3 regions of the Brevibacterium aurantiacum genome follow, and region 1 is predicted to be linked to each of the others. Evidence: riboswitches for the same ligand, from Rfam matches in the RefSeq annotation. Region 1 holds a riboswitch; each other region holds the start of a gene.
The links. A riboswitch is a leader RNA that binds a small molecule or an ion and turns the genes downstream of it on or off. The one in region 1 is predicted to bind thiamine pyrophosphate.

Region 1 (10,257 bases):
TGCTCTCCAACTTCCACCTCTTTCGTCTCCTGCCGCAGCGACCGTCCTTGGTCGCCGCTGCAGTGGGGAGCGCCGACGTCGATGTCGGCGGAATGCGGCTCTCTGCCCATTGTGGTTCCCGTCACGTTTAAGGACAAGAGCGAGTTCATGAAAACTGTTTTTAGGAAACATGAAAAGAGCTATGCTGTCGCCATGGGATGGACCTTGGGACAGCTGCGCACATTCGTCACCGTGGCCGAACTCGGGTCCATGACCAGGGCCGCGGAGCAGCTGGGCTACAGCATCGGCGCGGTCTCCCAGCACATGAGTGCCCTGCGTCGGGCCGTCGGCTCCGAACTCTTCCTGCGCCGAGGCAGAGGGATGATCCTCGCCGAGGCTGGCCGGACGCTGCTTCCACGTGCCCGCAGCATCCTCGCCGCTCAGAAGCAGGCCGAGATGGCGATGCTGGGCAGGGATTTCCGCAGCGAGGCCATCGTCACGCTCGGCGTCTTCGGCTCCGCCTCGACCAGGGCGCTACCGTCGATCGTCAGAGCACTCGGCGAGCGGCACCCACACATCGAGGTCCGAGCCCGCGAGATCAACGTCGAGACGATGTCGGCGGCCGTCATCGACGGAGCCATCGATCTGGGCATCGGTATCAACTATCCGGCCGTGCCCCTGCCGCCCATGCGGGGGCTGAGCTGGAGAACCGTCGCCAGCGAGGACTTCGGCATCGTCGTGCCCGCGGGTGCACCGCGGCTCACACCGCTGGACCTGGCCGAAGCGGATTGGATCCTGCCGCCGGCCGAAGAGCTCTTCGGGCGAGCGATGCGACTGGCCACCTCGGCGCTGGGCATTGCCGCCAAGGAGACCCACATCGTCACCGACACCGCGGTCGCGCTCGCCCTGGCCGGGACGGGACTCGGCCTGACGCTGGCGACTCCGATCATGATGTCCCTGGGCGGGCCTGACGTCGATCTGCATCCCATCGCCGAGGCGGGCGGCCGGGAGATCATCGTGCTGACCTCCCCGGACCCGGCAGATCCGGTCGCCGCCGTCGCCGAGGTGGTGGCCGAGGTCTTTCGTCCTAGGATGGGGCCATGAGCTTCGATCATCAGTGGAACCGCATCCGTGAGACCAACCCCGACCACTCCGCGAACTACGCCGAGAGGTGGCGCAATCTGGCTGCCTCCGGTCACGACATCGGGGGAGAGGCGCGGTTCGTCAATGCGATGGCACCGCGCGGGGCACGCATCCTCGACGCCGGCTGCGGAACCGGTCGGGCCGGTGGTCTGCTCATCAATGAGGGCCACACCGTCTACGGTGTCGATCTCGACGAGTTCCTCATCTCTGTCGCCGAGGAGGACTTCCCGAGCGGTGAATGGCACACCGGCGACTTGGCCGAATTCGATTTCGCTGGCGCAGGCATCAATGACATCGACGTGGCGTTCTGCGCCGGCAACGTCCTGTCCTTCCTCGATCCGGCCTCACGTCGCCAGACCCTGTCGAATATCAAATCGACGCTGAAACCCGGTGGACGCTTCGTCGCCGGCTTCGGAGCCGGCCGCGGCTATGACTTCGCAGACTTCATCGACGATGTGAAGTCGACCGGCATGATCGTCAACCTCAAGCTGGCCACGTGGGAGCTCCACCCCTTCGAACCAGACAGCGGATTCCTCGTCCTCATCGCCGAGCGCGTGTGAGAGATGCGGCGAATGTGATTTGCTGGAACAGACAGAGCCAATTCGAGATGAAGTGAGGTCAGCATGATTTTCATCGTTGTGAAGTATGACGTGAAGCCCGAAAGCGTCGAGAAGTTCCCCGAAGCGGTGCGCACCTTCACCGAGGCGACACGGTCGGAACCGGGCAACCTGTGGTTCGAATGGTCCAAGAGCCTGGAGAAGGACAACGAGTTCGTCCTCGTCGAAGCATTCACCGACGAAGGGGCAGAACCCCACGTCAAGAGCGATCACTTCGCCGCCGGACTCGAAGCCATGCGCCCCCACCTTGCGTCGACGCCGAAGATCATCTCGCGCAAGATCGACGGCGAAGGCTGGGACGAGATGGGCGAACTCCAGATCGACTGATCTGCACCTTCCTCCCACCGCCTGCATTGCGGCGGCCCTGTTGAAATGGGTCTGGGTTGCCTAGACTTCTCCCATGGCAACCAAAGCGATGAATGTGCAGGCGATCGAGAAGGCTCTCGGCGAACCCTGGGTTGACACTCGGGCCCGCCTCGAGGCGGCTGGGGGAGCGTCGGCGAGTCACAAGGAACTCGCCGACGCCCTCTACCCGCAGTTCGACGGGGTCGTTGAGAAGCACGGGTGGTGGGTTCAGGGCGCGGTCGTGGCCTATGAGCAGGAGATCGGCAGACGTGTGCCGGGCCAGCGCGCCGACGGAACCTTCGACGTCGCGGTCTCGCGCACCTTGACCGGTACGCGAAATGATGTCATCACCCGCTTCGCCTTCCTCATCGACGAGGGAACGCTGGCAGGCGTGGCTCTCGACGGTGAGGCGCGCACCTCGACGACTGAGAAGCGTTCCTTCTGGCGGGCGAATCTCGAGGACGGAACCAAGTTCGAGGCCGCGGCCGAACCGAAGGACGAAGGCAGGACGATGCTGGTGCTCACCGCGTCGAAGCTGCCCAGCACCGAGGCCCTCGAGGAGCGGCGAGCCGCGCTCAAGGAGCTCCTCGGGCAGCTCTGAGTATGCGATCGCCTGTGGCTGGCGGGACCTTCAGTGCCTCAGCCGCCGACGATCGGATTCCACGTACCGAACGCATGCGCGGCCACGATCGCGAGAACGCAGACGGCCACTGACACCGTCACAGCCACACCATCCCCGGCGCCGAAGGTCGAGCGCCTGCGCCAGGTCCGTCCGGGACGACCGAACGCCCTGCCCTCCATGGCCATGGCCAAAGTGGTACCGCGTCGGATCGACTGCACCAGCAGCACGAAGATACCGGCGAAGAGACTCCCCGTGCGCCGCACGATCGAACCCCCGGCGAGGCCCCTGGCCCGTCTGGCCATCGCCAAAGTCTGCCATTCGCTGACAAGCAGCCCGAGCAGTCGGCTCGCCGCGAGCACCGAGACGACGACCACCTCGGGCAGGTGCAGCCGCTGGATGAGCACATCCGCGAGGTCACGAGGATCAATGGTGGAGGCCAGGACGATGAGCGGAATAGCCAAGGCCAAGGCACGCAGGAAGATCGCGGCCGCTGCCTCGAGAGAACCCGTCGTCATCAGGACCGGACCGAGGTCGATGACCACCGCACCGGTCTTCTCTGCCAGAATCGCCGTGCCCCACGCCGCCAGAAGTGCGCCGAGAGGCAGGAACCACAGACGCTTGAGTGCAGCTATCAGGTCCAGCCCCGTCGTCGGCAGTGCGAGCAGGCAGAACCCCAGGACGACTCCCGCCGAGACCATGTCGATGCTCAACAGTGTTCCGACCATGAGGATGAGCGCCACAGCGATCTTCGTCAGCGGATTGCACGTGACCAGTGCCGTGGTGCGCACCAAGGGAATGAGCTGGCCGGGATCATGAACCGCGACCTCGGTGCCCGTGGCGACTGTGGCTCGCCCAGCCGGATCGGTGTGTTCGATCGCGTGCTCACGCAATTCGCTCACCTGCCTTCGTCCTCCGACTCAACTCGACCCGCCTGGCCCCGATGGCGTCGAGGAACGCATGGTCGTGGCTGACCGCGACCACGGCGGACCCGCGGGCAAGGACGTCGATGAACTGCTCGACCAGACCGGCCCAGGTCAGGGCATCCTGGCCGAACGTCGGTTCGTCGACGATGAGCACCTGCGGCCGCGGCGCCATCATGGCAGCCACCGACAGGCGACGCTTCTCACCGCCCGAGAGGCCCTGTGGATGGGCCTCGGCGAGCTTCTCAAGTCCCAGCACCTCGAGGAGTTCGGCGACGCGATCGTCGACCTCGGCACTCGACCATCCGGCCAGCCGCGGTCCCAAGGCCAGCTCCTCGGTCACACTCGAGCGCAGGAACTGATGTTCGGGTTCCTGGAACACCATCCCGATGCGAGGAGCCAGAAACGCTGAGGGCCACCGGAAGGGTCGGGCATGCTTGGCACCATCTCGCAGATTACCGACAGCTCTCACCTCTCCCTCGAATTCCCGGATGAGGCCGGCCAGGGTCAGCGCCAAGGTCGACTTGCCGGCCCCGTTGGCGCCGACGATGCCCAGGGCCTCACCGGACCGAACGGACAGATCGAGGCCGGTCGCCGCCGGAACCTTCGCACCGGGGCGAGCCACACTGAGGCACTCGGTCGTCAGCACGACCTCGCCGTCGGGGTGGGGGAGCGGTTCCGCACCAGGCTGCACCGCAGGGTTGGAGGGTCCGGCCGTCTCCGGCACCCAGATCCCACACTCAACCAGCACCTCGGCGAGCGCAGGATCACCGAAGACCGACCTCGGCAGACCCTGGGCAAGCAGGCCCGCTGGGCCGAGGACGATCACGGTGTCCACGTGATCGAGCCACAGTCCGACCCGGTGTTCGACGATGACCATCGTCGCCGAGGTAGCCGCCTGGGTCTCGAGGACAGCATCCCGAACGGAGGCGGCGGAATCCGGATCGATATTGGCCGTCGGCTCATCGAGGATGATCACCTGCGGTGCCATCGCGTGGATTCCTGCCAGCGCCAGACGCTGCTTCTGTCCTCCGGACAGTGCAGCGGTGGGATGGTCGTGGGGGAGACCCAGGCCCATTGCCGCAAGGGAAGTTGGAATGCGAGCGGCGATGACGTCGGCGGGCAGGCCCAGATTCTCCATGCCGAAGGCGACATCATCACCGACCCGGGAGAAGATCACCTGCGAATCGGGGTCCTGGAGGACCAGCCCGGTCTCACCTCGGCGCGGATCCGGTGGACGGTCACCGATGAGAAGCTGACCATCTGCCTCACCCGACTCGGCAGGCAGAACTCCGGCGATCGCATGCAGGAGGGTGGTCTTACCTGCCCCGGACGGGCCGAGCAGAAGCACCTTCTCACCTGCTGCGATGTCCAGATCGAGGGGACCGACCGCGGGTTCATCACGGTCGGCATGGCGCCACGAGAACCCGCGGGCGCGAATCGGCAGGGCCATCAGCGCGCTCGGCCGGAGGCGAAGGCGCTCAGGGCCCCGGTCTTCGCGATCGCCCGGTAGGCGAACCAGGCGCCGATGCCGGAGATGACGATGCCGGAGATGATCGCGCACACGGCATAGGCAGCCTGGTAGCCGAACTGCCATTCGGCGTTGTACATGATGTTCTCGCTCACGGACATGAACGCGGCGGCCAGCAGCCCGGCCAAGCTCGTGACCCACAGGGTGAACCTGCGATAGCCGAAGGCCGCGAAGATGAGTTCGGCGCCGAGGCCTTGGACGAGTCCGGAGAGCAGAACGGTGGCTCCGAAGTGAGAGCCCAGCACCGCCTCGACGATGGCGGCGATCATTTCGCACAGCAGAGCGGCACCGGGTTTGCGGATAATGGCACCGGCCAGAGGGCCGGCGAGGACCCAGAGGCCGGCGATGAGGCCGATCGATGGAGGGAAGGCCTGGAACCCGAGTTCGAGGACCTTCCAGCTCAGGGCCAGGACCCAGAAGATGAGTCCGACGCCGATTCCCAGCACGGCGGTGACAACGTAGTCGACGACCCGCCACTGCTTCGTCGCCGGTACCTGGGAATAGTGGGGCGCGGTCTTCACAGCGGAATCCGGCGCAGTCATTTCTGGCATAGTGCCTCCTCATATCAAGGAGGGGTAGAAGAGTCTCGACTTCCTTCGGCGGTGCTAGCCGCATCAGGTTCGAGGGTCTGCAGCTTCATCTGCACTCTCAGCGCCCCTTTCGGCGCTCCCCTGTCGTGAGAACCACTGTACCCCAGTCGACGCGCAGAGCTCGTTACGGAAAGTTCACCTGCCGTTGACTCGGCGGTCGCACGTCGGCGGCGGAGCTTTCATTACCGACGGGTAAGAATATTCGGGTGAAAGCACAACACCTGAGATCTCCGATGAGTATTCTGTCCGTTTCGGCACTGCTGGCGGCTCTCGTCGCAGTACCTGTCCCTGCGCATGCCGGGCTCACACCTGCCGAGCCCACGCAATCGCCCTCGACCTCGCCCTCGACGCAGCCAGAGGCGGACGAGGAGTCCGCGATCTCCGATGTGGTGCTGCAGGTCGGGGCGGATGAGAGCTCTCGCAACCTGTCATGGATGAGCGAGAACTCCGGTGACGGCGAGGTCCGCTGGGCTAAAACCTCGGAGCTTGAGGGCTCGGCTCTGCCCGAGGATGCCCATAGCGCCGAGACCAGCGACTCGGGCCTGTCGACCGATCTCAAGCGCCACTACAATCATGCGAGCATGACCGGTCTGGAGCCGGACACCGAATACTCCTACCAGGTCGGCAGCGAAGAGGATGGCTACTCAGCCGTGGCGCAGTTCGACACGGGTGGTTCCGGCGGCGACAGCGAATTCCTTGTCTTCGGTGACCCGCAGGTCGGGGCCGGCGGCGGGCAGCCCGATGACGCGACTGGTTGGGACAGGACCTTGAACTCGGGGCTGGAGACCGCGCAGGATCCGCGGTTCTTCTTCTCACTGGGCGATCAGGTGAACTCAGCAGGTGACCAGGGGCAGTACGAGCAGTACCTGGCTCCGGAGGCGACTCAGGAAGTTCCGCAGGCGACGACGATCGGCAACCATGATGTCGCTTCGAAGTCCTATGAGCAGCACTTCAACCGCCCGAACGTGAGCAGCGACCACGGTGAAGGCGGACTCGTTGCGTCCGGCGGTGACTACTGGTTCATCGATTCGGGGGTTCTGTTCATCAATATCAACTCGAATGACTCCGACACCGACGAGCATGCGGAGTTCATCGATGAGGTCGTGGCCGAGCACGGGGACGAGGCGCGCTGGACGGTCCTCGGGTTCCACCATTCCATCTATTCGACCGCGACCCACAACAGCGACCTCGACGTGAAGCGGCTGCGTGAGGCGATTCCACCGGTGGCTGCGCGCAACGACATCGATCTCGTGGTGTCCGGTCACGACCACATCTACAACCGGACCTTCCTCATGGATGCCGAAGGCAAGAAGGTCGAGTCTTCCGATGCCGGTCTCGAGCAGGAGAAGGAGGAAGGGCAGACGATGTACCTGACTCTGACCTCGTCCTCGGGATCGAAATTCTACGACTATGTTCCGGGTCTGGATTGGGAGGCCAAGAGCGTCCACAACGACATCCCCGCCTTCACCCGAGTGCGGGTCAGCGACGAAGCGCTGCGCGCGACGACCTACGAGGTCCCAGCAGAAGGCGCGCAGCAGGCTGAAGCACAGGCGGCGTCCGAGCAGATCGACGATGTCGAGATCACCCGCTCCGGCGATGACGCACCCGAGCCGGGAACCGACGCCGGAGCAGACGCTGACGCAGAAGACGCTGCAGCAAGCTCCGACGGTTCCTCGGCAGACGCCGACAGTGCTTCGGCGGACGCGGATGGTGCTTCAGCCGAAGCGGACAGCGTGTCAGCTGAAGCCGACGGCGCGTCACCGGAGGCCGACGGCACTGATTCAAGCGACGGCTCGAACAGTGCGGATGCGGGCACCAGCTCGGACGGAGCTGAGTCCGACTCGGACTCGGACTCGGAACGTGCCGATTCTGACGCTGCGACTGCCGGCACGACTGACAACGACGGCACGACTGAGGCTGAAGGTGCGACTGACAACGACGGCACAACCGAATCCGACGGCGCAGACGCGAACGCCGCCTCCGCTGCCCCCGCCGACTCCGGCACAACCTCGGCGAACTCAGATTCAGCTGCGGACGGCGGCGATCTGCCGCGCACCGGTACTCAGCTCGGACTGCCGATCGGCCTCGGTGCGGGCGCAGTCATCATCGGGGCCGTGCTGCTGCTCGTGTCCAAACGTCGCCGCAGCCTGCGCTGACGCAGCCGGCGCTGAGCCACTCTGCGCTGACGCGCTCGGCTCAGCTCGGAACGACCATGACCGGGCCATCGGCATGATGGAGGACTCCGCGTGACACCGAACCCAGAAGTGCACTTCTGACTGCTCCTCGCCCGCGAGTGCCGAGGACGGTCAGCTGTGCGGTCTTCGTGGCCTCGAGGAGTTCCTCGACAGGGTCGCCGATGGGCACCTCGGCACTCACCGGCAGATCGGGGAACTGCTGGGCCACTGCCGCGACTTCGGCCTCGAGCGCTGTCTCGAGTTGCTTCTTCCTCCGTCCGGAGACCTCGGCGCTCAGTTCCAGTTCGGGGTACCAGTAGAGCCACTCGTCTCCGGCTGGGAGGACGGAGACGATGTCGAGGGCGGCACTTCGCGAGTTGGCCACCTCGGCGGCGGTGAACATCGCCAGACGCCCGGCGTCTGAGCCGTCGACTGCGACGACCACGCGAGCACCGTCCGGCTCCGTGCGGTGGTCCGGGACGACGATCGTCGGGCAGTGGGAATGGGCGGGCAGTGCCGTAGACACCGAGCCGAGAATTCGGCCCATGAATCCGCCTCGGCCCCTGGCTCCCACGACCACGGTCCGGGCGTGGGCGCTCAGGTCCCTCAGCACACCGGCCGCGTCGCCCTGATCTGCCCGGTAGGAGACCTTGCCCGCATGGTCTCGCAGGAGTCCGGCTGCCTCGCCGAGGCGCTTCTCGACCGCCCGAAGTGCCGCTTCCTCCTCGTTCTCCTCCGGCATGGAGGCGATGTTCGGATAGATCATCGCGGGAACGGTATACGCGGCGACGACGGTGAGAGGGGCTTTGCGACGCGTGGCCTCGGCTGCACCGTATTCGAGGGCGCGCGCGGCGAGTTCGGAGCCGTCGTAGCCGACGAGGATTCCGAGGTTGGTCGATGTCTGGTCAGCGGAGCGGTTCTCGGCAGTCATGGCAGACCTCCCGTGGGGGCCGACTGTACCCGGACGAGGACGATGGCCCCCGTCATCAGAACCGTCCTCGTGGACTCAGTCTACCAAGGTTCTTCTACGGAGTGTAGAAAAATCTTCAGATCGCGAAGCCCATATGAGCCAGAGCGTAGCGGAGGATGTGCTCCTGGCCGTGGCACATCTCGCCGACGATGTCGGAGCGCAGAGTCTCCTCCGGTGTCAGCCAATCGAGACTCAGCGCATCCGCACGAGGGGTGCACTCGCCGCGGACTTCGAGGATGAAGCACATCGAGATCGCATGTTGGCGGGGGTCGTGGAGGAGCGACGATCCTTCGGTGGGAAAGTACTCGGCGATGTGGAACGGTGCGATCGCAGGCGGGATGACCGGCAGCGCCATCGGTCCGAGATCATTCTCCGCATGGCGCATCAGCGCCGAGCGGATGCTCTCGTGGAAGCGGATTCGCCCGCCGACGACCTCTCGCCCGAGCGTTCCGTCGTCCAGGCTGCGCAGCAGGAGGCCGATTCGCTCGACGTCTCCCGATTCGCCCACTCGCACGGGGATCGCATTGACATAGGGGATCGGCAGTCGCCGTCGCAGCTGGGCGAACTCGGCATCGTCGAACCAGTTCTCGTCGAAGTCCAGAGCAGTGCGCGTCATGGGTCAATTGTGGCACAGTTCACTGGCGGCCCAGCCTGGCAGGCGACAGTGACGCAGGTCACTGCTGTTGGTATTATCGGCAGCATGGTCTTCGCGAATGCAGGCGCCCTTGGGGTTCGACCCGGACAGCGTGACGCCCTGGTTGAGCATCTGACCGCGCGCAGCGATCATCTGTCTCGCGTCGGCTGTCTCAGCTACGAGGTCGGCGTCAATGATGAACAGCCCGACACCGTCTTCGTCGTCGAGCTGTGGGAGAGTGCCGAGGCGCATCGGGCCTCGCTGGAACTCCCTGAAGTGCAGGCCTCGATTGAGGCCGCCCGCCCCATGCTGTCGGGAGAGTTCGGTGGATTCCACTTCGACGTCGTCGGATCCCCACTCCGTGACTGAGCGTTCCACGACCGAGCGTTCCACAAGTTCTCCACGACTGAGTCCTCGCGCCGGAACTTCCTGGAATCACTGCCTTCCACCGCGACTGCCCGACCGAATTTCGGTAGGCGGGACTGGGTGGTGGGATCGAGGTTCCTTCGGGTAAAGTATCTTGATGTCGAGATAAAATTCTGACCAGACCGTGACAGAGAAGTGACGTAGCCTACAGTTGTGTCAGCCACTCTCAGACCTGAACGGTCAAGGACGTTTGAAGGGGTTAACCATGATCGATCATGAAGTCCGCACGTACAAGAGCTCAGAGAACCTGGCTCGTGAAGACCAACTCGCCTGGAAGATCGCCGAGGTCGCCTCAGACCCGACTCC
Region 2 (10,257 bases), 370 kb from region 1:
TGGAGAATCGTGCGAGCATCGGGGTCTTCTTGCCCTTCTGCAGGAACTTCGCCCGAGTGTACTTGGAGACGTCTGCGGTGATCTCGAGTTCGCCGAAGGCGCCGGAGCCCTTGGCGTGGGGGCTGCGCTCGGGAACGCGTTCGCGGTCGAACCGTGCCAGCTTCTCGACGAGTGCAACGTCGTGGAGGAGGAGAGGGCCATCAGCTCCGACGCTCAGCGAATGCGCGTCGGACTCTCGAGGGGCACCCGATTCGGTCGTCGAGGGCTTCGTGCCGTCGAATCCTGGATGTTCATGATCAGCGTGTTTAGTCATTGCTTCTCCTTCAACCGATTGAGCGACGGGGAGTCATTCTTCCCGGTCCACTTCATCCATCATAGGACGAACATCGCTCGCCTGTATGCGATGAAGCGAAGGCCGATCACGGCTCCCCTGATATCGAGTTCCTGGCAGCGTGCAGAAGACTGGCGCAACCGACTTTCACGCTATCCAGGTTCCTTACTCGGTACAACCAAGGCCACCCTGCTCAATATTCCTGACCCTCAGCCTGCGGCAGTCGCGGCGCTTCCACCGCCTGCAGAGCTCGAGCCGGAACCGCTGCCCACACCGTCACCAGAGCCTCCGCTGGAGCTGGATCCTCCACTCGAGCTGCCGGAGCCAGAGCTTCCTGCTTCACCCTGCGAGCCGGAACTCGAGCTCCCGTCCGTCGAGGTTGCGCCCCCGCCCGAGGTGTCCGCTCCGGCACTGCTGGATCCGCTTGAATCGCTGGCGGCTCCTGCGGTGTCGTCGCCGGTGGTTGTGGATGAACTGGCATCGGTGCCCTGGTCGGTCCCCGTCTGATCTGCAGTCGAGGAGGTGGTGGAGCTGCCCTCGTTCGCCGAGGTGGACTGTCCTTCACTCGTCGACGAGCTCTCGGCTCCGCTGCCCTGATTCGGGTTCTGGCCGGGCTGGGAATCGTCCCCGGAGGAGCTGGATTCGGCAGTGCCGCCGCCGTCTTGCGATGTCTCGGAGTCATCCCCGGTGCCGGAATCTCCGGTCACTGATCGTGAGATCTGTGAGGTGCCGGGCGAGATGTCGGCGTCGGTGAATGATTCGGCCATGACTACGGCACCCAGGCCGATTCCGAATGTCGCCACCCCGATAGCCACCGGGTAGAGGACGCGTTTGCGGCGCAGCTTCTGCCACCACGTCTTCGGTTCCTCGTTGGCCGCCTCGGTGGCATCGGGTGATGGGTGCTGCGCTGACGGAACGTCGACGGTCGTGGCTGCGTCCGCCTCGTCGCTCAGGCTCCCGAAGGTGCTGGTGGCGTGGGATCGCTGAGTCTTGGCACCGAGTGACTTCGCCTTCACTGCCGGAGCGAGCTTCGTGCCGACTTCTCTGATCTTCTCTTTGCCCTTGTCGAGGCTGCTGGTGTAGAGCGTCACCGCGAGTCCGGTGATGATGCTCGCGACCCCTGCACCGACGACCGTTCCGGCCACGCCCAGCTGCCCGCCGATGACCGAGGAGGTGGCTGCTGCTGCGGCACCGGCGACGAGCTGGGTCGCCGAGACCCTGTTGGCGCTCTTCTCCTTCTTTTCCTTCTCAACGACTTCGTCCTTCGCAGTCGATTCGTCGACGGCTGTGGTGTTCTCCTGCATCATCCGAGTCGCCGACTCGGTCGACGTAGTTGGCACCGGCGCTTCTTCGCGTCGGATCGGATTCGGTGGCATCACCGGTGTGGTCACAAGCGAGGTCGCCGTCGGTGCCGACTGGGTGTTTCTGGCATGTGTGGCGGCGAGTTCTTCGGTGATCAGAGGCAGGGTCTGAGACGCCTGCGCGGCCGCTGTGCATTCTTGCTCATTCAGTCTGCCTGACTCATGCTGATTCGACACCAAAATACCTCCGATGACTGGTCTCTGAGTCCAGTATCGGCTGGCTGTTTTCGGGGTTCCTGACCCTCCTCTTCGAAGGCTGGGACAACGCTGTGAGAAGACGGCCACTCTGTGGTCGCTGACCTGCGATGATACCGACCTGTGTGACGCACAGGACAGGCGCTTTGCAGGATATTCGCAGGTCCAAAACGGGCGCCCACGACGCCCCGTTTTTCAGTGCAGAATGGCCACGCCGAGGTGGCCCGGAAGTACGTTCGTCTGCTCGAGTTCCAGCAGCTGGAATTTCGGGTATCCGGGGCCCGATTCCAAGGTGACTGCGAACAGCGCCGAACCGGTGAATTGTGTCGTCATCTGTAGGGCATTTTGTTCCGAGGTGGCCTGGTCATCCGTCTCGACCATGAGGTTGAGCGCGAAGCACGGCTCTTCCAGACTGCTGAGGGAGACGTTCTGCTCCCCACGGAATTTCACCGGCGCTGCCGGCGTCACTGAGTGCACCTGTCCATCGATCTCAAGGGCCACCTCGGCGCCGATGGGGAGGAAGGTCCGCGCCAAGCCCGGCAGCGGCGAGAACGCAGCAGGACGGTCCAATCGCGCAATACTCAGGCGCCAGCGTCGAAGGTTCGGGGTCAGAGCCTGGGACTGGATGAGTGAGACGAGCTCGGTCGCCTCCCCTGCCCCATTGGCCCACGGAACCGGTTCGAGGTCGTCGAAAGAGGTGATCACGTGCATGTGATCACTCTAGTCTCGACTCAGCTCGAGGCTGCTGGTGAGAACGTCAGTTCAGGACGAGACAGAACGGATGGCCTGCCGGGTCGAGGAAGACGCGGAAGGTGTCCCCCGGCTGGTCGACGGCTTTCCCTGCACCGAGTTCGACCACGGCAGCCTCGGCGACGTCGAGGTCATCGACGACGACATCGATGTGCATCTGCTGCGGGTGGGACTGCCCCGGCCAGCTGGGTGCGTGGTAGTCCTCAACCTGCTGGAAGCAGATCGGGGGCCAGGATTCGGATGTGATCTCTGCCCAGGTGCCATCGTCATCGACTCTGACCTGCCAGTCGAGGAGTTTTCCGTAGAATTCCGCGAGTTCACCGGCGTCGGGAGCATCGATGACGATGACGGGCTGCTTTGCGATAGCCATGGTCGTGAGTCTACGCGCCGCCGATGCTAGGCTCGAAACACCACAGGGGAGCGCCAGAAGACTGACGCTGAGAGTGCGCAAGCAGACCCTTCGAACCTGATCCGGTAAGCACCGGCGGAGGAAGTGAGGAGTGACACCGATGAGCGATGTCGACACGAAACACACGATCAGCAGCATTCGGCTGACCCCAGGAGGGCCTGTTGCGGCGCTGAGAGCGGAGGCGTCTTCCGCTTGGGAGGCCGCGGTCGGGCATAGATTCGTCACCGAACTGTTTGCCGGCACGGTCGACGACTCCGTGATGAGGAAGTACCTGATCCAGGATTACCAGTTCTTCGAATCGTTTCTCTCGATGCTCGGCGCATGCGTTGCCTATGGCGATGCCGTAGGGCCGAAGCTGCGGTTTGCCAAACAGCTCGGGTTCCTCGAAGCCGACGAGGATTCGTATTTCCTCACGGCCTTCGCCGAGGTGGGTGTCCCTGCCACCGACTACGCTGACCCCCAGCTGACTGGGCCGACTGAGGGCTTCCGTGACCTCATGTACGAAGCCGTCGACTCGGCGTCCTACGCGGACCTGCTGGTCGTGCTCGTCATCGCCGAATGGCTCTACCTCGATTGGGGCGAGCGCTCGGAACCGATGCCTGTACGCCGAGTCCATTCCGGGTGGATCGAATTGCACCGTGGTGAGGATTTCCGGGCGTGGGTGCAGTTCCTCATCGACGAACTCGAGCGAGTCTTCCCCACTGGCGAGGACGCGGAATCCGCCGCGGTGCGAGACAGGTTGTCGCGCATCTGGCACCGAGCGGTCGAATTGGAGTTGGCCTTCTTCGATGAGGCGTATGTGCAGGGGTGAGATGCCGAACACCAACGGAGACGGCACTCGCGCCGCAGTGCTCTGCCGACTGCTCTCGCAAGTGCGAGAGTCCGCTGCCGGTGGGCGCAGCCTCGTGGCCATTGACGGCCTCGATGGAGCGGACAAGAGCGTCCTCGCCGAGGAATTGGTCCAACTGGCAGCCCAGGACGGGCTTCGCCCGGTTGCGTCGCTGAGCATCGACGGATTCCACCATCCCCGCTCGGTCAGATACACCAATGGTCGTGGGCCCGATTCCTTCTACCGGGACTCTTATGACTACGAAGCCTTCATCCGATCCGTCGTCATTCCGTTCAGACAGGGAGCATCGGTGGTTCCATCGTTCTGGGATGTTGATGCCGACGTGACCGTTTTACCCGCACAGCTCGACCTGCCGCAGAACTGTGTCCTCCTCGTGGATGGGATCTTTCTCCACCGGCCCGAACTTCGCGATCTGTGGGATGCGAGCGTGTGGGTGCAGGTTCCTTTTACGGTCTCAGTACCCCGGGGAAACGAACGAATCCCCGGCACATATGATTCGGACCCCGAGTCACAGTCCAACCACCGTTATGTCGGCGGCCAGCGTCTCTATCTCGCAGAATGCTCGCCGTGGAAGTCGGCAACGTGGATTTTCGACAACGAAGATCTCGAGCTCCCCACCCTGCGGCGACTCTCTGAGGAGTCAGCGGGGAACCCAAGGACCGAGAACACAGTTGCCGAGGACTAGGAGACAGCCAACCAAAGCGTGTCAGTCCCCTCCCCTAGACTGAGCCCATGAGCAATGCTGAGGTAGATGCCGTTGTCGTCGGATCCGGGCCCAATGGCATGGCCGCCGCGGTCACCATGGCTCGGGCGGGCCTGTCCGTGCAGGTGTATGAGGCCCAGTCGACCATCGGCGGCGGCGCCCGCACCCTTGACCTGGGACTGGCCCCCGGCATCACCCATGACATCTGCTCGGCCGTGCACCCGCTGGCGATCTCGAGCCCGTTCTTCGTCGACTTCGACCTGCGCGCCCGGGGCCTCGAGTTCACCACCCCCGAGGTCTCCTACGCTCAACCGCTCGACAATCAGCCAGCCGCGCTGGCCTTCCACGATCTCGAGACCACGGTCGACCACCTCGGCGCGGCCGGTCCCGAATGGCGGCGTTTCTTCGCCCCACTGCTCGAGCGCGTCGATGATGCGATCTGGCTGTCGCTGGGCGACAAGCGCTCCATCCCGGAGACGCTGCGCGACGTTCCCGGTATCGCCAATGTGGTGAAGTTCGGGCTGCGGCTGCTGACCCAGGCCAGCCCGGCCTGGAACATTCCGCTGTCCCATGAGACGTCTCAATCCCTGTTCACCGGTGTCGCCGCCCACGCGATCGGCGGGCTGCCATCCATGGGCACAGCCGCCACGGCCACAATGCTCTCGACCATTGCCCACGCCGGCGGCTGGCCCTCCCCTGTCGGCGGTTCGCAGGCGATCATCGATGCCATGGTCGCCGACCTCGAAGCACACGGCGGTTCGGTGACGACGAATGCGCGCATCGATCACGTCTCCGATATGCCGGCGGCTCGCGCGTACCTCCTCGACACCTCGGCGCTCAATGCCGCACAGATCTTCTCCGGTCTCATCCCGGCCAAGGTCGACAGGTCGCTGCGCAGCTTCAAGCAGGGCAACGCCGCGGCCAAGGTCGACTTCGTCCTAAACGGACCCGTGCCCTGGGCCGATCCCAACATCAACCGGGCCGGCACCATCCACGTCGGTGGTACCCGGGCGCAGATGGCCGCCGCCGAGGCGGACGTGATCGCCGGACGCATGCCCGCTCACCCGGTCAGCCTGGTCTCCGATCCCACTGTGTTCGACCCATCGCGCGAGGTGGGCGGCCTGCGCCCATTGTGGACGTATGCTCATGTCCCCTTCGACTGCCCTCTCGATCCGGCCCAGTACATCATCGATCAGATCGAACGCTTCGCCCCCGGTTTCCGCGACACCATCGTCACGTACAACTCGATTCCCGCATCAGAGATGGCCGGGCACAACCAGAACTACATCGGCGGCGACATCGCCACCGGGCTCGTCTCCTTCTACCGGATGATGGCCCGCCCACGCACCAGCTGGGACAACTACGGCCTCGGCGTCCCCGGTGCCTACCTGTGTTCGGCCGCGACCCCACCCGCACCCGGCGTGCACGGCATGAACGGCTGGTTCGCGGCTCAGCGAGCGCTGAAGACGCAGTTCGGCATCACCGAGGCCCCGAGCCTGGCTCCCTGAGGATCTGCCGTCGGCGGCGCGAATGCCTCCGCCACACACCATTGGCCACAGCGACCGCCACGACGACGAGGCCGGCACCAAGTGCCTGGCCCACGGTGAGCTGCTCGCCGAGGATCAGCGCCGCGAGGACGAGGGCGAGCACGGGTTGGATGAGCAGCAGGCTCGCCGTCATCGACGGCACCAGCCGGACGCTTCCCCGATTGATGAGCAGCCAGGCCACCACCTGCCCCAGCAGGGCCAGAGCGATGAGGTACATCCACGCGCTTGGGCCGATCCCGGTGAGATGGAGGCCGCCGGTGAACTGGGCGATGACCGCCGATGTCACCGCCGCCGAGGCGGTCGCCCAGGCTAGCGGCTGAATCGTCCCCTCGGCCTTGCGCCTCGTCCCTCGTCGGGTGAGGAACATGTACACGCCGTATCCGATCCCGGCGATGAGGGCGAGAACTGTGCCGAGTACGGCGTTGTCCCCCACCTCGGCCAGGGTCACGATCCCGCCCACCAGGCCGACGCCGATGAGCATCAACGGCAGGGAGATGAGGAACCGAACACTCACACGCTCACGATCGACGAGCAGCGCGAGCAATGGCAGGACGATGACCTGGACATTGACGAGCACGGTCGAGACGCCGGCACCCACGAGGTAGATCGACGCCGTCCACGCAATGTAGTCGATGCCCAGCGCAACTCCGGCCGCAATCGCCCAGAGGATGCCCGATCGCGAAAAACCGCCGTGACGCCGACGTTCAAGAAGCGCCAACGGGATGAGTGCAATGACGGCGATCGCGCACCGCAGCACGGCGGTCGTCGCCGCATCCACGCCCGCGAGCTTGACTAGGATCGCTGAGATCGACAGGCACAGCGCACCCGCGAGCACCGCCGAAGCGGCGAGTGCTGTGGGTGCCTCCGGCGCTGGAGCGACCCTGGGTTTGACGGTCATATGCTGACCGTATGCCCGCGGCTGCGATTTGGCACTACCTCAGCCGCGTTTCGTCGGCTACCCGCGTTCGCCCCCGGTCCGGCTCGGTGACGATCGTTGATGATCTCGCTCAGATGTGCTCGCGGAGTATCCCGCCCAGCCGGGTGAGGGCATCGACCATCTCCTCGTCAGACTGACCCGAGTAACTGAACCGGGCATAGTTGCTGCGTTGTTCGGCCGGGAAGAACGATCCTCCGGGCACGTAGGCGACTCCGGCTTCGGGCAGGGCATGTTCGGCCATGAACGCCTCCGCATCGAAGCCTTCGGGGAAGGTCACCCAGGTGAAAAGCCCGCCTTCAGGAGTGGTCACAGCCACCTCGGCGGGGAAATGCTCGGCCATCGACGAGAGCATGAGATCGCGCTTGGCGCGGTAGACGGCACGGGCGCGTTCAATGTGGGCGTCGATGTCGAAGGACTCTAAGAACCTGGTCGTGGCGGTCATGTTCAGGGTCGACGACTGCGTGTCGGCAGCGAGCTTGAGCAGGCCCAGTTTGTCGAGGATCTCCGGTGCCGCGCTCACCCACCCCAGGCGCACGCCTGGGGCGAGGATCTTGGAGAAACTGCCGAGGTGGATGACCCGGTTCTCCGTGTCCAGCGAGCGCAGCGTCGGCAGCTGCTGACCTTCGAACCGGAGTTCGCGGTAGGGCGAATCCTCGAGGATGAGGACGTCGTATTCGTTGGCTAGCTCGATCAGGCGTCGGCGCCGCTCGAGGCTGAGCGTGACTCCCGTCGGATTCTGGAAGTCGGGGATGACGTAGATGAACTTGACGTTCTCCGTTGACCGCAATGTTGCTTCGAGGGCGTCGACGTCCATGCCTTCGGAGTCCATGTCGACGGCGGCGTACTCGGGCTGGCAGGGGTTAAAGGCGATGAGGGCACCGAGGAACGTCGGGTTCTCCGTGACGATGACGTCGCCGGGATTGATGAGGAGTTTCGCCACGAGGTCGAGCCCCTGCTGGGCTCCCTGCAGGACGAGCACGTCGTCGGCATCGGTTGCCGCACCCTGGTTCGACATGCGCTTGGCGATCTGCGCGCGCAGTCCAGGCAGCCCCACAGAGGCGGTGTATTGGAGAGCCGTCGCGCCTTCGTTTGCGAGGACGTCGGCGAAGACCTGCTGGAGTTCTGCGACGGGGAACAGACTCGGATCCGGGTAGCCACCGCCGAATGACGTGATCGCAGGGTCATCACCATATTTCAGCAGCTCACGGATGGCGGACGGCTGGACCCGAGCGATGCGATCGGCGAACTTCGATGACACTTCTTCTCCCTTGAGAACTGACTGCGAGCATCCGGTCGTCGTGATTGGCTCCCGCGACTCACAGGTGGTGGTGAGGTGATCGTAGCGCCGAAACATTCGCACGGTGAACGGTGTCCGTTTGGCGGTTCACCGGTCAGCACGTCCCCGCGGGGACGTCGGGGCTGGGCTCGTCGACGTCGGCCTCGTCTTCGGCGTCTGCAGGAACCACCTCGGCGAGAATCTTCGGTCCCTTCGCAGCCCGCATCCCCGCGCCGAGGACGCCGATGATGACGAGCGCCGCCCCGCACAGCTCACCGAACGACACTGTCTCGCCGAGGAAGAACCAGGCGGCACTCATGCCCACGATCGGCACCAGCATCGAGAACGGAGCAACGACTCCGGCAGGATTGCGCGACATCAACCATGACCAGATGCCGGAACCGAGGATTGTGGCGATGACAACCGTGTAGACGAGGCCAGCGATGCCCAACCAACCGGTCGGGGTCAGCAGCGTCGTCAGAGAGTGGCCGATCGTGCTCGGGCCCTCGACGAAGAGGGAGAGGATGAGCATCGGCACCGGCGGGATGACGGACATCCACATCGTGAATTTCACCGGCTCGACCGAGTGGGCCTGTCGGTTGCAGATGTTGCCGATCGCCCAGCCCAGGCCACCGGCGAGGGTGAGGAGGAACGGTAGGAAGCTCGCGCTCGAATCGAGGCGCTGCCAGCCGACGACACCCAGACCGGCCATGGCCACGATGAGGAATGCCATCTGCGATCCCCGGACCCGCTCGCGCAGGAACGTCATTCCCAGCAGCACCGTGAACGGCCCCGAGGCCTGAAGCACGAGGGAAGCAAGTCCTGCCGGCATACCCGCCGCCATCGCCCAATAGAGGAAGAGGAACTGCAGGAGGCCGAATCCGAGTCCATAGCCTACGATCCACCGGAACTTCACGTCCGGCTTCGGGATGAAGAGCAGAGCGGGTAGCGCGAGCACGGCGAAGCGCAGGGCGACGAGGAAGAAGGGCGGGAACTGATCGAGGGAGAGATCGATTGCGAGGAAATTCAGTCCCCACATGACAGCCACCGAGGCGGCGAGAAGACAGTGCTTGAACGACATGACTCCATTGTTCTGCGCACTGACAGTTAACACAATCGAATTATTCTACACAGACCTTGTAGCTGAACTTCATTCTTGTAGCATGGGCGCATGGATCCCCGGCACCTCGAGCTGCTGCGCCAACTCGACGAACGCGGAAGCGTCACGGCTGTCGCCGAAGCCACGTTTCGCACGCCTTCAGCGGTGTCCCAGCAGCTCAAGCAGGCAACCAGGGAGGTCGGACATCGTCTCGTCGAACCTGCCGGTCGCAGTCTCAAACTCACGCCTGCCGGGCGACTCCTGGCTGCCGGAGGGCAGGACGTGGCCTCGGCACTTGCCCGCGTGGAAGCGGACTGGGAGGACTACCTCGGCGAGGCCTCCGGGGAAGTCCGGATTGCCGGATTGCCCAGCGCACTGACCTACTTGGTGCCCCCTGCGCTCCGGCAGCTGCGAGAGACGAGCCCGAAGATCACCCTGCGCACCGTCGACGTGGACCTGGCCGAACACGAGTTCGCGGGCCTGACCTCCGACGTCGACATCGTCGTCGCCCACAGCCTCATCTCCGAACGACCCGCGGGGACCAACGGGCTGAGCGTCGAGTCCCTGGCGACCGAACCCATCGACGTCGCGGTCGCAGATTCCCACCCACTGGCAGGTCGGGATGAGCTCACGCCTGCTGACCTCGTCGACGTTCAGTGGATCAGTGTGCCCCACGGTTTCCCCTTCGCCACGATTCTGACGTCGATAGAACATGTCACCGGACGCGAGCTCGAGGTCACTCAGCGCATCCGGGACAACCGACTCATCGAGGCGATCATGTCCTCGAGTGACCAAGTCG
Region 3 (10,257 bases), 610 kb from region 1:
GAACAGTCCGATAACTCGGGTGGACGCCTCACCACGATTCCCGGCTTCCGCGTTTTCGGTTCTCACACGGACTCCCCAGCCTTCAAACTCAAGCCCGGCGATGAGTTCACCACCGAGGGAACCCGCCAGATCGGCGTCGAGATCTACGGCGGCCCGCTGCTCAATTCGTGGCTCGACCGGGAACTGGCACTGGCCGGGCAGCTCAGTCTCGCCGACGGCTCCGTCATCCTCGCTCAGACCCCGCCGATCGCGCGCATCCCGCAGCTGGCCATCCACCTCGACCGGCAGGTCAATGACGGTCTGACGTTGGACAAGCAGCGCCACACCACTCCGATCATCGGCCTGGCAGATTTGGCCGAAGCCGATGTCATCGAGATCCTCGCCGCCTCCGCCGAGGTGGATCCTGAGCAGGTCGTGGGACACGACGTCTACACGATCCCCGTCCAGTCCCCAGGGCTCTTCGGTGCCCAGGAAGAGTTCTTCGCCGCGCCGAGGTTGGACAACCTGCTCTCCGTCCACGCCGGAGTCAATGCCCTGGTCGACGTCGATGCTGCGTCCTTGGATTCCATCGCGCTCTTCGCCGGATTCGATCATGAGGAGATCGGGTCGAACTCGCGTTCCGGTGCCTGCGGGCCGCTCCTCGCTGACGTCACCGAACGCATCATCGCCTCCCTGTTCCCGGGCTCGACGCGCAGCGAGTACCTGGCTGCACTGGCCTCGTCGATATGCGTATCCTCGGATGCCGGGCATGCCGCCCACCCGAACTATCCGGAACGCCACGACCCTCATGTCCGCCCCCGCCTCGGCGGTGGTCCGCTGCTCAAGCTCAACGCCCAGCAGCGCTATGCCACGGATGCCGTGGGCACCGCGGCCTGGTCACAGGCCTGCGCGGCGGCCGGGGTCGAGTACCAGAACTTCGTGTCGAACAATGCGATGCCCTGCGGGTCGACGATCGGCCCGCTGACCGCGACCCGCCTGGGCATGACCACCGTCGATGTGGGACCGGCACTGTACTCGATGCACTCGGCGCGCGAAATGGTCGCCATCAGCGACGTCGTGGCCCTCGGGGCCGCAGCGACGACCTTCCTGCAGGGCGCGTAGCCGCGCGGCACACCGGCCACTCAGCGTCGATCGGGGCGCTCCGGCCGCGCATCGTCGATCGGGACGCCTCGGCAGCCGGCCGGCCGCGGGGCGGACGCGGGGTGCCTGAGTTGGGTGCCTGAGTTGGGTGCCTCGGCGGCCCAGCGCTTCGCCCGCCGAGCGCCTCGGCCACCGCTCACTTCGCCAGCCGGCCGGACGCTTCGGCAGTCGGAGCCTCGACAGCCGGACCTTTCGGCGAAACGAGTGGTCGCTTCGTGCGAAGAACTGCTCTCGATCATCGCCGCGGTCGAAAAACTCGTCGCCCTTGACGACTTTTTCGACCGCGGCGATGATCGAGTCGCACCGACCCCTCACCGTCGATCGCGACGCACCGAACACTCAGCGTCGATCGCGACGCACCGGCCGCGCATCGTCGATCGGGGCGCCTCGCCCGCTCACTGACAGCGGATTATTCTTAACTGAATTCCCAGGTCAGCGCCTCAGTTCGAGGTGTCTGCGCGGCACTGCGGGTTTGTCCCGGCGCCGCTGGGCGTGATAGAAGTTGCACGACCCCACGGGAGCCTTCTGAAGAGGCTGAGATCAGGCTGAAACCGCCTGAGACCGTAGAACCTGATCCGGTTGATACCGGCGTAGGAAGTGAGGACTGCAGATGACTGCATTCACCCCTGAAACAACCGACCACACCACCGCTGTCTCCTCGGCCGAGGAGCACCCGGACACGTTCTCCACCGAGGAGCACCCAGACGCCTTCTCCACCGAACAGTACGCGACCCACTCGCAGGCGTGGATCGAGGACGCCGAGCACGGAATCCGCGTGCCTGTCACGCGCATCGAACTCGACGACTCGAACTCTCGGCCAAATGAGCCCGTCCACGTCTACCGCACCTCCGGTCCCGGCAGCATCCCTGAGCAGGGTCTGCCTGCGCTGCGCTTCCCCTGGATCGACTCGCGCGTCGACACCGAAACGTATGAGGCGCGCGGACATCTCATCGCCGATGACGGCCGAGCCGCCGTGCGCCGCGGCGCTCCCTCCCAGCAGTGGCAGGGCCGCAAGCCGGTTCCGCGTCGAGCCAAGGCCGGCCGCACGGTGACTCAGATGCACTACGCCCGGCAGGGAATCATCACCCCGGAGATGCGCTTCGTGGCGCTGCGCGAACAGTGCGATGTCGAACTCGTCCGCTCCGAGCTCGCCGCCGGACGCGCGATCATCCCCAACAACATCAACCATCCCGAATCCGAACCGATGATCATCGGCAAGGCCTTCCTCGTCAAGATCAACGCGAACATCGGCAACTCGGCGGTCACCAGCTCCATCGCCGAGGAGGTCACCAAACTCCAGTGGGCCGCGAAGTGGGGTGCCGACACCCTCATGGACCTCTCCACCGGCAACGACATCCACACCACCCGCGAGTGGATCATCCGCAACTCCCCGATCCCCATCGGCACCGTCCCGATCTACCAGGCACTCGAGAAGGTCGACGGCGATGCGAACGCGCTGACCTGGGAGATCTACCGCGACACCGTCATCGAGCAGTGCGAGCAGGGCGTTGACTACATGACCGTCCACGCGGGAGTGCTCCTGCGCTACGTCCCACTCACTGCCGATCGGGTGACGGGCATGGTCTCGCGCGGTGGTTCGATCATGGCCGGCTGGTGCCTGGCCCACCACAAGGAGAACTTCCTCTACACCCACTTCGACGAGCTCTGCGAGATCTTCGCCCAGTACGATGTCGCCTTCTCCCTGGGCGACGGACTACGCCCAGGCTCCATCGCCGACGCCAACGATGCCGCCCAGTTCGCCGAGCTCGACACCTTGGCCGAGCTGACCGAGCGCGCGTGGACCCACGACGTCCAGGTGATGGTCGAAGGGCCCGGGCACATTCCACTCCACCTCGTGCGGGAGAACGTCGAACGCCAGCAGGAACTGTGTCACGGCGCTCCCTTCTACACCTTGGGTCCGCTGGTGACCGACATTGCGCCGGGATACGACCACATCACCTCGGCGATCGGGGCAACAGAGATCGCACGGTACGGCACAGCAATGCTCTGCTATGTCACGCCGAAGGAGCACCTGGGCCTGCCCGACCTCGACGACGTCAAGACCGGAGTCATCACCTACAAGATCGCGGCCCACGCAGCGGATCTCGCGAAGGGCCACCCCGGGGCCGGCGACCGTGATGATGCGTTGTCGAAGGCGCGCTTCGAGTTCCGCTGGCGCGACCAGTTCGCGCTCGGCTTCGACCCGGAGACCGCCGAGGCGTTTCACGACGAGACGCTGCCCGCCGAACCCGCGAAGACCGCACACTTCTGCTCCATGTGCGGACCGAAGTTCTGCTCCATGCGCATCTCCCAGGACATCCGCGACACCTACGGCAGCGCCGAAACCCAGGCCGCGATCGCCGGAATGCAGGACAAAAGCCGCGAGTTCCTCGCCGCGGGAGGGCAGGTCTACCTCCCCGAACCCACCATGGGCCCACCCCAGGGGTGAGGGGAGGGGGTGCCGGGCTGGGGCGACTGTGCTAACAGCTCGATCTACGGAAAACAGCCCAGCTTTGAAACAGGGCTGTTTTCTGTAGATCGAGCCTAAACGGAGGGCACTGCCCCGCGACCCTCCCCACTCCCCTACTTGTTCAGCTCATCCAGGGCGTTCTGCGAACCGGGGTGGAGCGGGATCGGATCGGGCGCCTCGGCGGTGTCGAGGTTGATCTCATCTGCGGCCGCATGGACCTTCACGAGGTCATCCTTCTTGTCGTAGATGAGCGTCGTCAGGGCGCACGCGGTGCCTTCGTCCATGTCGTTGCGGACCATGAGCACGTTGGGGGTGACGATGGTCTTGACCTCGTCCACGCCCTTGTACGTCTCGCCGGGGATCTCGGCCACCTCGTAGACGGGGTTGATCTCCTTCATCGGATCCTCGAGGTCGGAGATGTCGAGGATCTCCACGTCCTTGCCGTTCGAGGTGAACAGGTCGGTGACACCGGCAGTGGGCAGGCCGCCGGACCACACCATGCCGTCGATCGTGCCGTCCTTGAGACTGTCGACGGTCTTGGCCAGGTCGAGACGCTGCTTCGTCACGTCACCGTCTCCCAGTCCGGCGGATTCGATGAGGCGGTTGGCGATGACCTCGGTGCCCGACTTCGGCGAACCGGTGGAGATCGTCTTGCCCTTGAAGTCCTTGATCGACTTGATGTTCGCCGACTTCCGCACGACCACGTGGGTGTAGTTGTCGTAGATGCGCGTCAGCGCCGAGATGTCCTCGGCCTCCTTGAAGTCCGCGTCACCGGAGACCGCGTCGGCGGCGGTGTCGGCGAGGGAGAACGCGATGTCGAAGTCGCCCTTGGCCAGTTGCTGCAGGTTCTGCACGGAGGCACCGGTCTCGGCCGCGGTGGCCTTGAGGTCAGTGTTGTCGGAGATGATCTGCGCCAGACCGCCGCCGAGGACGTAGTACACGCCCGTCGAGTTACCTGTGGCAACCGTGATCTGCCCTGAGGCCGCGGTGCAGTCGCCACCTCCCTCGCCTGCCGGTTTGGCTTCCTGCTTACCGCCGCATGAGCTCAACGCCAGCACCGCGGCAACGGCTGATGCCGTGATTGTGAACATCCTTGTTCGCTTCATGGACTTCGTCCCTTTCTCAGTTGGACTCGGCCAGAGATCCGGTCGAGCGTGTTTCGGTGGATCCGATATCGCTGGTAGTCGCCGAGGTGGTCTTCGGTTTGCGACGCAGCAGCAGGTGGACGATGACGGCGAGGATGAGAGCGGAGAACCCGATCATCATCGACATGGGCTGGAGGTAGAGCAGGGCTCCTGCGGCGATGAAGCACAGGATGCGCTCGGGCCAGCCCGCACGGCGGATGATCCAGCCACCGGCACCGGCGGCAAGTGCGGCCACGGCGAACGCGGAGACGAGCCCGGTCCACACTGCGCCGATGAACCCGCCCTGGGCCACGAGGCTGGCACCTTCGGGGGTGAAGGTGAAGGCCAGCGGGACGAGGAAGGCAGGGATCGCATACTTGCAGGCCTGCCACATCGTTGCGATGACCCGACCGCCGGTGATCGCTGAGGACGCGACGGCCGCGAGAGCCGTCGGGGGTGAGACCTCGGACAGGACCGCGTAGTAGAAGATGAACATCGCGGCGGCGGCCTCGGGGACACCGAGTGAGATCAGCGCCGGGCCGACGATGACCCAGCTGATGATGAACGAGGCCGTCACAGGCACTGCCAGGCCGAGGATGGTCACGGCAACGGCAGCGAAGATGCAGGTGAAGATGAGGACCGCAGTCGGGTCTGTCGACAGTGCCTGCGCACCTTTGATGAGGATGTCGGAGATGACTTGGCCAAGGCCGGTCTTCGTGATCGTTGAGACGATGATGCCCGCGGCCGCACATACGCTGGTGACCGGCAGGACCGAACGGATGCCGGTCGACAGCGCCCCGTAGAAGACGTCCCAGACCGCTTTGAGGATGGTCTTCGGCTCGCCGAGGCGGGAGAGCACGATCTCGATGATGCCGAAGCCGATCCCGACCAAGGTGGCGTAGACGACGGCCTTGAAGGGTGCCATGCCCATGGAGAGGAAGACGACGATGATGCCCAATGAGATGAAGTGGTAGAACCCCTTCTTGAGGATGGGCCACGCGCGCAGGCCTGGGGGCGGCGTGTAGTCGACCTCGATCTTGCGGGAGTCGATCTCGATGGCGAGGAAGATGCCCAGGTAGTACAGGAGGGTCGGGACCACTGCCCAGAGCAGGACGAGACCGTAGGAGACGTTGAGCAGCTCCGCGATGATGAAGGCTGCGGCGCCGAGGGTTGGGGGTGAGAGGATCGCGCCGATGCCGGAGGCGGCGAGCATTCCGCCTGCGTTCTCCTTCGGATACCCGGCCTTCTTCAGCACCGGCCAGGTCACGGCGCCCAGTGAGACCGCTGTGGCTGTGCCGGAGCCGGAGACCGTACCCAGAAGGAAACCGGAGAGTGCGACGGTGCGCCCGGGTGCGGCCTTCGATTTCTTGAATAGGGAGAAGCTGAGGTCGATGAAGAAGCTGGCTGCCCCGGTCTTGTCGAGGACCGCACCGTAGATCGTGAAGAGGACGATGTAGGTGGCAGCGACGTCGAGGGGGATGCCGTAGAAGCCGGAGGCATCGTTGTAGAGGGCGTTGACGATCTGATCGAAGTTCTGGCCGGCGTGGGAGCCTGGCCAACTGACCGGAATATAGGCCCCGTAGTAGCTGTAGAGGAAGAAGACGAGGCAGAAGATCGGCAGGATCAGGCCCGTGGTTCGCCGTGTTGCCTCGAGAACGAGGAGCAGGAGAACTCCGCCCATCATGACGTCGAGTGAGGTCAGCGAACCCTGCCGGTTGAGGAACTCGTTGAAGCCGCCGGAGAAGAAGGGCAGCACCGGGTAGGCACAGGTGAGGAACGTGAGGGCGACGAGGACCCAATCGATGATCGAGGGGTTGTCGTTCGACCGACGCTTCGCCTTGGTTTGGCCGGCCGTCTTGGGGTTGCCAGCTGTCGTGGCGCTGTCGACCGTGCCGGTGCTATCGACAGCCTCGGCAACCTCCGCTGCTTGGTCTGCGACGTCGGTCTTGCGTCCGAATCCTGGCCGATAGCAGATGAAGACGAGCGGTAGGACGAATGCCAGGAACCACATGAGGTAGTACTGGTTGCCCTGGGCCAACGGGAAGAAGACCTGTTTGAGTACGAACAATGACACGACGAAACACACGATCCCCACACCGAGGTCGAGCCTGCGGGTCAGGGTGCGCTGAGGAAGTTCCTCATCGTATTGCGCGATCAGTTCGTCGACGTTCGTCTGCGGAAGCGGATTCGCAGGCGGCGCCTCGGAAGGTCGTCCGGACATCGTTGTCCTTTCAGATGCTCGGGCCGAAAAGCTCAAGCCAATTTGTTCAGGGCCTGTTGTGAACCACCTCACAATATACCGAGCGTCCGCTCGCCTTCTTCTCTCGCGTCCCGACCTGTGGTCATATTGTCGAGATCGTTACCCGCAGTGCCGATAGGTGGGACTAAGCCTTAGTTCTCACGGCAATGCACCCCATCTCGTCGCAGGGCACCCCGACACAGGCCGGGACTCAGCCATTCGAGTTTCACTCTTGCCGACCGAGTGGCCACCCTTTGAGATGGAACGTAGCTTGCCGGATACGGGGGTAAATTGGGGCCATGAATTCTCCGACTCCGGTCTTCGACGCGCACCTGCACATCATCGATCCCAAACATCCCCTGGTTGAGAACAACGGCTACCTGCCGGATCCGTTCACGGTCGAGGACTACCTGATGCGCATCAGCGGCCTGGGCATCGCAGGTGGAGTCGTCGTCGCCGGATCATTCCAAGGTTTCGACCAGTGTTACCTCGTCGATGCCTTGAGCACTCTTGGGCCCGACTTCGTCGGCGTGACCCAGCTTCCGACCGATACCTGCGACGAACGCATCCTCGAACTCGACCGCGACGGAATCAAGGCGCTGCGCTTCAACGTCGCCCGAGGAGGCTCCGCGGTCTTAGACGACATGGAACACATGGCGCGCCGGGTCCATGACCTCGCCGGATGGCACTCTGAGCTCTACATCGATTCCCGCAGCATCGACGACGACCTGGGCGAGCGCATCGCCGGACTGCCTTCGGTGAGCATCGACCATTTCGGCATGCACCGCGACGGACTGCCTGCGCTTCTGCGCTTGGTTGAACGGGGTGTGAAGGTGAAGGCCACAGGTTTCGGTCGTGTCGAACTCGACCCGGCCACCACGATGCGAGCAATCGTCGACGTCGATCCTTCGGCACTCATGGTGGGCACCGACCTGCCATCGACCAGGGCACCTCGACCGTTCGAGAACGCAGACTTCGACATCATCCGAGACACCCTGTCACCCGACGAGCTCACCGCAGTGTTCTGGGACAACGCCGCCAAGTTCTACCTGGGACGCGCACGCGACTGACCCTGCGGCATGCGTGTAGCCGACCCTGGTGAACGCACCCAGCACGGGCTGACTCTTGGCCTGCGTTGACCTCTATCAAGTAGCATTCCACGGATGAACTCCCCACGATCGAATCTTGCATCCACCCTGCACAACCTCGATGGCCGCAGCTACGGAAACTACAAGCAGATCCGCGGCAGCTACGAGTTCGGGCCGGTCACCGTGTTCATCGATCGAGTCCAGGTCGACCCCTTTGCTTCCCCGTCGAAGGTCCGAATCAGGATCAACCGCGCCGAGGCGGGGTTCCCCACTGACATCACCACCGAACGGGCAGATCGCATCGCCGCCTCTGACTTCCTCTTCCGCGTCGGTGATTCGTTCCTGCACCGCAACGACCGGCGCTCGATCATCCTCGGACGTCCGGGCCAAGAAGTTCTTGAGCGCACCAATGTCGTCATCGACGATGACGGCTTCGAAGCTCGCCTGCTCGTCAATCTCCCTGCTCGCGGCCGGCGCATCCTGGGCCATCAGGCAGCCGACATCCTCACCCGCGATGTGCCCGAGCTCGCTCAGGCCATGTTCGTTCACTCCAATCTGCGCGCTGATGGCCTACACGAGCACGTCCAGCTCCACCGGGATCAATTGGAACTGCAGAACCACCTCGGCGAGGAAGGGCTCCTCGCGTTCATCGGCAACGATTCGATCCTGCCGAGGCGTTCGGGAGACTCGGATCTGCCCATGGACTCTCACGCTGTGGCGTTCACCAGCCCCACCTCACTTGAACACACCGTCACGCTCTCGAGCGGACGCAGCCTCACGGGCATGGCGATCCCGCATGGCGTCACCGTCATCGTCGGCGGCGGGTACCACGGCAAGTCGACGATCCTGCGTGCTCTCGAACGCGGCGTCTACCCGCACATCGCAGGCGACGGACGCGAATGGGTCATCACTGAACCCAGCGCCACCTCCATCCGGGCCGAGGACGGTCGCGCCGTGACCGGCGACGACATCTCGCCCTTCATCAACAATCTCCCATCCGGCACTGACACAGGATCCTTCACCACAACGAATGCGAGCGGCTCGACCTCGCAGGCGGCCAACCTCGTCGAGGCTGTTGAGGTCGGTGCACGTTCACTGCTCATCGACGAAGACACCTCGGCGACGAACTTCATGATCCGCGATGAGCGCATGCGTGCGCTGATCCCGGCCGACCGCGAACCCATCACACCGTTCGTCGACCGCATCCGCCCGCTGTTTTCCGAACGAGGGGTGTCCACGGTCTTAGTCGCCGGTGGATCGAGTGCGTTCTTCGAAGTCGCCGACCACGTCATCGCCCTCGACGCCTACGTACCGCAGGAGGTCACCGAGAAGGCGCATGAGCTCGTCGGTGTGAACCCGGCAGATTTCGCGCGTACGAGCCCAGCCGGCTCAGGCGATGACAAGTCCGACTCAGCCGGTGGCAGCAGCGACACATTTGCAACGCCTCGGCCCCGAATACCGACGGCAAAGGCACTGCGCCCGAGCTCGAAGACGAAGTCAGCGAAGGCGAAGGGCCTCGGCCAGGTCCAGTTCGGCAAGGCATTCATCGACCTCAGCGCCGTGTCTCAGCTCGTCGATGTGCAGCAGACGGCGGGCATCGCCGAGGCGCTGGAGTACATGGCAGAGATCTTCGACAACCGGACCTCACTGACCGAGGCGCTGGCCGAGATCGACGACATGCTCGATGCGCAGGGCGTCGATGGCCTGACCGGCAACCGCGACCATCCGGGACATGTCGCCCGACCGCGAGCCCAGGAGATCGCGGCCGCTCTCAACCGCTTCCGGGGGCTGCAGCTCGTCGAATGACGCTTAAGCGTCGAGCAGCTTTTTCAGATCCTCGGCCGTCGTCACCGGCAATGAGCACTGCGTTCCCTGACAGACGATGGCGGCGCCCTCGGGCACCTCAACCTCGGAACCGTCTTCGGCAGGAACGCCTGTTGCTCCGGTGATGAGCGTGACCGCCGGGTGCTTGGCCGCGATGTCGCTCAGTGTCGCATTGCGCGTTGCGACGCGAACCGGTTTGAGTGCCCGTTCCGATTGCCACAGCGCGTGGCCGCAGCCGCGAGGTGCTCGGCCGGCGAGCGCCCGGTAGACGCCGAGCAGTCGGTCGCGCAGTTCTAGAAGTCCGCCGGCGCTGAGGTCATCGGCAACGTCGTTGCCGGCATGAACACTGCTGCCTGCACTTCCGTCCACGCC

Region 2: linked by a shared signal. The riboswitch ahead of CXR25_RS03290 (TenA family protein) and the one ahead of CXR25_RS04975 (ECF transporter S component) in region 1 are both predicted to bind thiamine pyrophosphate.
Region 3: linked by a shared signal. The riboswitch ahead of thiC (phosphomethylpyrimidine synthase ThiC) and the one ahead of CXR25_RS04975 (ECF transporter S component) in region 1 are both predicted to bind thiamine pyrophosphate.

Annotation. Positions count from the first base shown of each region.
Region 1 covers NZ_CP025333.1:1,087,952-1,098,208, forward strand. The annotation lists gene CXR25_RS18610 (hypothetical protein) at 1-131, shown strand, start outside; gene CXR25_RS04945 (LysR family transcriptional regulator) at 193-1,083, shown strand; gene CXR25_RS04950 (class I SAM-dependent methyltransferase) at 1,080-1,682, shown strand; gene CXR25_RS04955 (putative quinol monooxygenase) at 1,746-2,066, shown strand; gene CXR25_RS04960 (hypothetical protein) at 2,140-2,685, shown strand; gene CXR25_RS04965 (energy-coupling factor transporter transmembrane component T family protein) at 2,724-3,605, opposite strand; gene CXR25_RS04970 (ABC transporter ATP-binding protein) at 3,589-5,079, opposite strand; gene CXR25_RS04975 (ECF transporter S component) at 5,079-5,699, opposite strand; TPP riboswitch at 5,732-5,840, opposite strand; gene CXR25_RS04980 (purple acid phosphatase family protein) at 5,981-7,903, shown strand; gene CXR25_RS04985 (universal stress protein) at 7,944-8,852, opposite strand; gene CXR25_RS04990 (DUF4916 domain-containing protein) at 8,968-9,507, opposite strand; gene CXR25_RS04995 (putative quinol monooxygenase) at 9,592-9,894, shown strand; gene CXR25_RS05000 (MmgE/PrpD family protein) at 10,157-10,257, shown strand, end outside.
Region 2 covers NZ_CP025333.1:718,247-728,503, reverse strand. The annotation lists gene CXR25_RS03310 (catalase) at 1-313, opposite strand, end outside; gene CXR25_RS03305 (hypothetical protein) at 541-1,869, opposite strand; gene CXR25_RS03300 (HutD family protein) at 2,083-2,598, opposite strand; gene CXR25_RS03295 (VOC family protein) at 2,645-3,007, opposite strand; TPP riboswitch at 3,042-3,147, shown strand; gene CXR25_RS03290 (TenA family protein) at 3,147-3,857, shown strand; gene CXR25_RS03285 (nucleoside/nucleotide kinase family protein) at 3,859-4,581, shown strand; gene CXR25_RS03280 (phytoene desaturase family protein) at 4,629-6,107, shown strand; gene CXR25_RS03275 (DMT family transporter) at 6,079-7,044, opposite strand; gene CXR25_RS03270 (aminotransferase-like domain-containing protein) at 7,154-8,341, opposite strand; gene CXR25_RS03265 (EamA family transporter) at 8,475-9,440, opposite strand; gene CXR25_RS03260 (LysR family transcriptional regulator) at 9,531-10,257, shown strand, end outside.
Region 3 covers NZ_CP025333.1:475,385-485,641, reverse strand. The annotation lists gene CXR25_RS02185 (M18 family aminopeptidase) at 1-1,101, shown strand, start outside; gene CXR25_RS18750 (hypothetical protein) at 1,345-1,542, shown strand; TPP riboswitch at 1,646-1,755, shown strand; gene thiC (phosphomethylpyrimidine synthase ThiC) at 1,751-3,589, shown strand; gene CXR25_RS02170 (TAXI family TRAP transporter solute-binding subunit) at 3,724-4,716, opposite strand; gene CXR25_RS02165 (TRAP transporter permease) at 4,733-6,955, opposite strand; gene CXR25_RS02160 (amidohydrolase family protein) at 7,273-8,043, shown strand; gene CXR25_RS02155 (ABC-ATPase domain-containing protein) at 8,137-9,867, shown strand; gene CXR25_RS02150 (thioredoxin domain-containing protein) at 9,871-10,257, opposite strand, start outside.